Sphingobium yanoikuyae: one gene and its partner. The protein of the gene in region 1 binds, or shares a complex with, the protein of each later gene. Links are inferred from orthologs where the notes say so. Each region holds a gene or a part of one and is shown in the gene's direction. Other genes may lie near its edges. The genes, in order: pnp and U0025_RS23115.

The links.
Region 2: the proteins of pnp (region 1) and U0025_RS23115 are in contact, whole or in part, in a cryo-EM structure (PDB 9QH0), measured with the Escherichia coli proteins. The link is inferred for Sphingobium yanoikuyae from one-to-one orthologs.

The regions. Positions count from the first base shown.
Region 1 is NZ_CP139979.1:746,570-749,937, forward strand. Bases 94-3,149 are described here. They hold pnp (polyribonucleotide nucleotidyltransferase), read left to right. Parts: upstream 94-491; coding sequence 492-2,807; downstream 2,808-3,149. Other genes in these bases: rpsO (30S ribosomal protein S15), read left to right, coding at 94-289; U0025_RS03510 (sensor histidine kinase), read left to right, coding at 2,955-3,149. Also shown: tRNA pseudouridine(55) synthase TruB, read left to right, coding at 1-2; more of rpsO, read left to right, coding at 20-93; more of U0025_RS03510, read left to right, coding at 3,150-3,368. UniProt on the Escherichia coli protein: Involved in mRNA degradation. Catalyzes the phosphorolysis of single-stranded polyribonucleotides processively in the 3'- to 5'-direction. Also involved, along with RNase II, in tRNA processing.
Region 2 is NZ_CP139979.1:4,949,728-4,953,288, reverse strand. What follows is about bases 205-3,453. They hold U0025_RS23115 (Rne/Rng family ribonuclease), read left to right. Parts: upstream 205-514; coding sequence 515-3,253; downstream 3,254-3,453. Other genes in these bases: U0025_RS23110 (M48 family metalloprotease), read left to right, coding at 3,403-3,453. Also shown: more of U0025_RS23110, read left to right, coding at 3,454-3,561. UniProt on the Escherichia coli protein: Endoribonuclease that plays a central role in RNA processing and decay. Required for the maturation of 5S and 16S rRNAs and the majority of tRNAs. Also involved in the degradation of most mRNAs.

The DNA.
Region 1 (3,368 bases):
AGATACGAAAGGAAGCCCGATGTCGATCACTGCAGAGCGCAAGGAAACGCTGATCAAGGAACATGCCCGCGTCGAAGGCGACACCGGTTCGCCGGAAGTCCAGGTTGCGATCCTGTCGGAGCGCATCTCGAACCTGACCGAGCATTTCAAGGGTCACCACAAGGATAACCACAGCCGTCGCGGCCTGCTGATGCTGGTCAACAAGCGTCGTTCGCTGCTGGACTATCTGAAGAAGAAGGATGCGGCTCGCTACACCGACCTCATCACCAAGCTGGGCCTGCGCAAGTAAGCCTGCTAATAAGGGACGGCCCCATTCGGGGCCGTTTCCGATTCTAACGGACGTCCTTTTGGGGATGTCATTCGGGACGGGCGCAATCCGGCGCCCCGTTTCGTTTCAGGGGCCATACGATGCTCCACAACCGCCGCGGACCGGTTTCGTCCGCATATGAGGCCCCGCCCGGCAATAGGGCCAGGTGGGCAAAGGAACATATATGTTCGATGTAAAGAAAGTTTCGATCGAGCTGGCCGGCAAGACGCTGACCCTCGAAACCGGCCGGATCGCGCGTCAGGCCGACGCCGCCGTGCTGGCAACCTATGGCGAAACCGTGGTGCTGTGCGCCGTGACCGCCGCCAAGTCGGTGAAGGACGGCCAGGACTTCTTCCCGCTGACCGTTCACTATCAGGAAAAATATTCGGCCGCCGGCCGCATTCCGGGTGGTTTCTTCAAGCGTGAGCGTGGCGCCACCGAGAAGGAAACCCTGGTTTCGCGCCTGATCGACCGTCCGATCCGCCCGCTCTTCCCCGAAGGCTTCTACAACGAAATCAACGTCATCGCCCAGGTGATGTCGTTCGATGGCGAGAGCGAGCCCGACATCGTCGCGATGATCGCTGCTTCCGCTGCCCTGACCCTGTCGGGCGTGCCCTTCATGGGCCCGATCGGCGCTGCCCGCGTCGGTTACAAGGATGGCGAATATCAGCTGAACCCGTCGCTGGACGAAGTGAAGACCGGCGAACTCGACCTGGTCGTCGCTGCCACCAGCAACGCTGTGATGATGGTCGAATCCGAAGCCAAGGAACTGTCGGAAGACGTCATGCTCGGCGCCGTCCTGTTCGCCCATGAAGCGAGCAAGAAGGTCGTCGACGCGATCATCCAGCTGGCCGAGAAGGCCGCCAAGGATCCGTGGGAAATGGCCAAGGGCGACGATCTCGGCGCGCTCAAGACCAAGCTCAAGGATCTGATCGGTGGCGACATCGCCGCTGCCTACAAGCTGACCGACAAGTCGGCCCGCTCGAACGCCCTGAACGAAGCCCGCGCCAAGGCGAAGGCGATGTTCACGGAAGACGGCCTCGACGCCCAGACCGTGATGGCCGGCATCAAGCTGACCAAGAAGCTGGAAGCCGAAATCGTCCGTGGCGCCATCCTGAAGGACGGCCAGCGCATCGACGGCCGCACCACCACCCAGATCCGTCCGATCGAGGCGATGGTCGGCTTCCTGCCGCGCACCCATGGTTCGGCCCTGTTCACCCGTGGCGAGACGCAGGCGATCTGCACCACCACGCTGGGCACCAAGGACGCCGAGCAGATGATCGACGGCCTGACCGGCCTGCACTATGAAAACTTCATGCTGCACTACAACTTCCCGCCCTATTCGGTCGGTGAAGTGGGCCGCTTCGGTGCGCCGGGTCGTCGTGAAGTCGGCCATGGCAAGCTCGCCTGGCGCGCGCTGCACCCGGTGCTGCCGACCAAGGACGAATTCCCCTACACCATCCGCGTTCTCTCGGATATCACCGAGTCGAACGGTTCCTCGTCGATGGCCACCGTCTGCGGTGGTTCGCTCTCGATGATGGATGCGGGCGTTCCGCTGAAGCGTCCGGTGTCGGGCATCGCCATGGGCCTGATCCTGGAAGGCAGCGACTTCGCCGTCATCTCGGACATCCTGGGCGACGAAGATCACCTCGGCGACATGGACTTCAAGGTCGCTGGCACGGAAGCCGGCATCACCACCATGCAGATGGACATCAAGGTTGCCGGCATCACGCAGGAAATCTTCGAGACCGCTCTGCGCCAGGCCAAGGAAGGTCGCGCCCACATCCTGGGTGAGATGAACAAGGCCCTGTCCTCGACCCGCACCGAACTGTCGGCGCACGCCCCGCGCATCGAGACGATCCAGATCGACAAGTCGAAGATCCGTGACGTCATCGGCACCGGCGGCAAGGTCATCCGCGAGATCGTCGCCGAAACCGGCGCCAAGGTCGACATCGACGACGAAGGCATCATCAAGATTTCGTCGTCCGACACCGCCCAGATCGAAGCTGCCAAGAAGTGGATTCTGGGCATCGTCGAGGAAGCGGAAGTCGGCAAGATCTACACCGGCAAGGTCGTCAACATCGTCGACTTCGGTGCGTTCGTGAACTTCATGGGTGGCAAGGACGGCCTCGTCCACGTCAGCGAAATGAAGAATGAGCGCGTCGAGAAGCCGACCGACGTCGTGTCGGAAGGCCAGGAAGTGAAGGTCAAGGTTCTCGAGATCGATCCGCGCGGCAAGGTTCGCCTGTCGATGCGCGTCGTCGACCAGGAAACCGGCGAGGAACTGGAAGACACCCGTCCGGCCCGCGAACCGCGTGAACCGCGCGGGGACCGTGGTGATCGCGGCGATCGTGGTCGCGGCCCGCGCCGTGACGGCGGCGACCGTGGCGGTCGTGGTGGCGATCGTGGCCCGCGCCGCGACCGTGGCCCGCGCAGCGAAGGCAAGGGCGACGATGACGGCTCCAACGCCGGCCTGCCCGACTTCCTGACCCAGGACTGATCGGCAGCATCATCGCTGACAGGAAAATGGGGCGTCCGGTTCGACCGGGCGCCCTTTTTCGTGACGAATCCTGTCAGGGCTGATTTCGATCAAGGCGCGGGGGGCGACATCTGATACGGTCGCGTCACGGTTCCTGGGGGAATGTCCATGCAACGCAGCAATGAGCGGTTTGTCGAGCGCCTGCCGCTCGTGCTTCCAAGACCGGTCTATGGCTATGCCCTGAGCCTGTTGCTCTGCCTCCTCGCCTGGCTGGCGCGTGTTGCAGCGGAAACGCTGCTGCCGGTCGGCTATCCCTTCGTCACCTTCTTCCCGGCGGTCATCCTCTCCTCCTTCCTGTTCGGGGTGCGGCCGGGCATCTTCGCCGCCATCATCGGCGGGCTGCTGTCCTGGTATTGCTTCATCCCGCCCTTTTATGCGCTGGCCTTCAACCCCGGCGTCGCCATGGCGCTGATCTTCTACACGATGGTCGTGGCCGTCGACATCTTGCTCATCCACTTCATGCAGCGCGCCAATTTCAACCTGGCGGTGGAGCGGGAGCGCAGCCGCGCCCTGGCCGAGAAT
Region 2 (3,561 bases), 4.2 Mb from region 1 along the record:
CTATCCGTCCAGCGTCCCCACGCTGAATTTCGGATTAAGCATCGGCTGTTGTGACGGGGTAAAATGAAACGGTTAATATCGGTTTCAGCATGAATCGCCGGCCGACCGATCAAGGTCATCATAAAGACATAATCTTTTCAGGGACCGTTGCCCAGCGCGCCCATGACTGCTACCCCTTCACATTCCGGGAGGACCGACCATATCAATAAGGTCCTTTGCGGATCTTGATTATTTGCATCGGCGCGCGCCTGTCGCTCGAGCCGATGCGCAACAGGTTGACGCTGCATGAGGCATGACTTTCCTTCCACGCTGGCCCCGATACCGGGTGCTGTGGCGTGGATGGTCCGGCCCGGCGCACTGTCCGGCCCTGCCGACGCAGCAGACACGCAATTCTTCCTTCAAACCTGGACGATGCCGCCTCGCGCGCCGAACCCGGCGCGCGCACGGCCGTCCCATCACTATCGCGTGGCGGCCCGGCCCAGTGCCTGCGGCCGCCATCGCCGGAGACACATAAATGACAATGCGTATGCTGATCGATGCGCGCCACCGGGAAGAAACCCGGGTCGCGGTCGTCAAGGGAAACCGGATCGAGGAATTTGACTTCGAATCCGCTGAGCACAAGCAGCTCAAGGGCAATATCTATCTCGCCAAGGTCACCCGCGTAGAGCCTTCGCTCCAGGCGGCCTTCGTCGATTATGGTGGCAATCGCCACGGCTTCCTCGCTTTCAGCGAAATCCATCCCGACTATTACCAGATTCCGCGCGAAGACCGCGAGGCGTTGCTGCGCGAGGAACGCGCGCATGCCGAGGAAGAGGCCGCGCTGCGCGCCGATTATGACGAGGATGAGGACGCCGCCGGCGACGATGGCGTCGAGGTCGTGGAAGCGACCCATCATGACGATGAGGAAGGCGCCCACGAAGCCGAAGCCAGCGAAGGCGAAAGAAACGAAGGCGGCCGCCCGAACCGACGCAAGCGCGAAAAGGGCGACGACGCGGCCGACGAGCTGCGCCGCAAGCGCATGGCGCTGCGCCGTCGCTACAAGATCCAGGACGTCATCAAGCGCCGCCAGGTGCTGCTGGTGCAGGTCGTCAAGGAAGAGCGCGGCAACAAGGGTGCGGCGCTGACCACCTATTTGTCGCTGGCCGGTCGCTATTGCGTGCTGATGCCCAACACCAGCCATGGTGGCGGCATTTCGCGCAAGATCAGCAATGCAGCCGATCGCAAGCGACTGAAGTCGATCATCGCCGAAATGGCGCTGCCTTCGTCGATGGGCTGCATCGTGCGCACCGCCGGCCTGCAGCGCACCAAGCCCGAGATCAAGCGCGACTTCGACTATCTCGCCCGCCTGTGGGACGAGATTCGCGAGAAGACGCTGCGCGCCGCCGCGCCCGAGCTGATCCATAACGACAGCGACCTCATCAAGCGGGCGATCCGCGATATCTATAACAAGGATATCGAGGAAGTGATCGTCGAGGGCGAGCATGGCTACAAGGCCGCCAAGGACTTCATGAAGCTGCTGATGCCGAGCCATGCCCGGCGCGTGAAGCAATATGCCGACGCGGTGTCGCTGTTCCAGCGCGCCAGCGTCGAGGACCAGCTGGCGGCGATGTACAATCCCGTCGTTCAGCTGAAGTCCGGCGGCTATCTGGTCATCAACCCGACCGAGGCGCTGGTGTCGATCGACATCAACTCGGGCCGGTCGACCCGCGAGCATGGCATCGAGCAGACCGCCGTTGCCACCAATTTGGAGGCCGCGCGCGAAATCGCCCGCCAGCTGCGCCTGCGCGACATGGCAGGCCTGGTCGTCATCGACTTCATCGACATGGAGATGAACTCCAACATCCGTAAGGTCGAGAAGGCGATGAAGGAGGCGCTGAAGGACGATCGCGCCCGTATTCAGGTCGGCCGCATTTCGGGCTTTGGCCTGATGGAAATGAGCCGCCAGCGTCTGCGCACCGGCGTGCTGGAAGCATCGACCCGCCAGTGCCCGCATTGCGAAGGCACCGGCCTGGTCCGCACCGCATCGTCGGCGGGCCTTGGCGCGCTGCGCATGCTGGAGGAAGAGGCCGCCCGTGGTCGCGGCAGCGTCATCACCCTGCGCGCCAGCCAGGAAGCCGCCTTCTACGTCCTCAACAACAAGCGCCGCGAACTGGACGAGATCGAACAGCGCTATGGCGTGCGCATCGTCGTCCTGCCCGATGGCGAGATCGAGGGCGCCCGCATGTCGGTCGAGCCCAGCGGTCCGCGCCCCGAACGCGTCGTCACCTATGCCCCGCTCGCGGAGGAAGAGGATGACCTCGACGTGATCGAGGAAGAGGAAGAAGAGGAAGAGATCGAGGAAGAGGCCGTCCCCGAACGTCAGGAGCGTGGCGAGCGCGGTGACCGGGGCGAGGAACGCGAAGGCGGACGCCGCCGTCGCCGTCGTCGCCGCCGTCGCGGTGGCCAGCGCGATGATGCGCAGGGCGAGACCGGCGAAGACAATGGCGCCGAAGACGGTGAAGAAGGCGAGGAATCGGCCGAAGTCGAGACCGATGCCGAAGCTGTGGCAGCCGAGCCGGCCGTCGAGGGCGAGGACGAAGGCGGCAGCCGTCGTCGTGGTCGCCGCGGTCGCCGTGGCGGTCGCCGCCGTCGCGAAGGTGGCGAAGCGGGTGCCGAAGCCGGTGAGACCGCTGGCGAGGACGGCGCCGAGACGGTGATCGAAGCCGAAGCGGCTGCGCCTGCCGAGGCGGCTCCGGTTGCCGAAGCGGCGCCGGAAGAAGCCCCGGCCGAGGAAGCGCCCAAGACGCGCCGTCGCCCCCGTGCCCGCAAGGCAAAGGACGCGGCCGCCGAGCCGGCTGCCGTCGAAGCAACCGAAGCCCCGGCCGAAGTCGTTGCCGAAGCGCCCGCCGCCGAGCCGGTTGCCGAGGAAGCGGCCGAAAAGCCCAAGCCCAAGCGCACCCGCAAGAAGAAGGCGGATGTCGAGGCCGAAGCCGCTGCGGCAGCCGAAGCGCCCGCCGTCGAAGCGGTTGCCGAGGAATTGGCCGAAAAGCCCAAGCCCAAGCGCACCCGCAAGAAGAAGGTCGAACCGGTCGCCGAGGAAGCCGCCGTCGAGGCCGCGCCGGCCGTGACCGAAGTCGCAGCCGCACCCGCCGAGGTACCGGCTGCGGCTGCACCGGCCAGCGAAGCCGTCACCGCCGACCCCGCCGCCGAGGCCGAGAGCGACGAGAATGGCGAACCGCGCCGTGGCTGGTGGCAGCGCACCTTCGGCCAATAAGGCCAGGGCACAGGCCTGAATGAAAAACGCCGCCATCCAGCCCCAGGGGTCGGATGGCGGCGTTTTTCGTGGCTTCACTTGATGTTCAGGGCGAGAAGGGCATAAATCGGGCCAATGCCTGTTCCCCTTCCCCATCAAGGCTTTGCACGATGACGCGGTGGCTGCGCCTTGCCGCGCTTCTGCTGGGGTCGCTGATGCTGATGGCGCGGCCGGCGCTGGCCCAGAGCATCCTGCGCGACGCCGAGACCGAAGCCTTCATGGCGGACATGTCGGGTGATCTGGTCAAGGCGGCGGGCATGCAGCCGCGC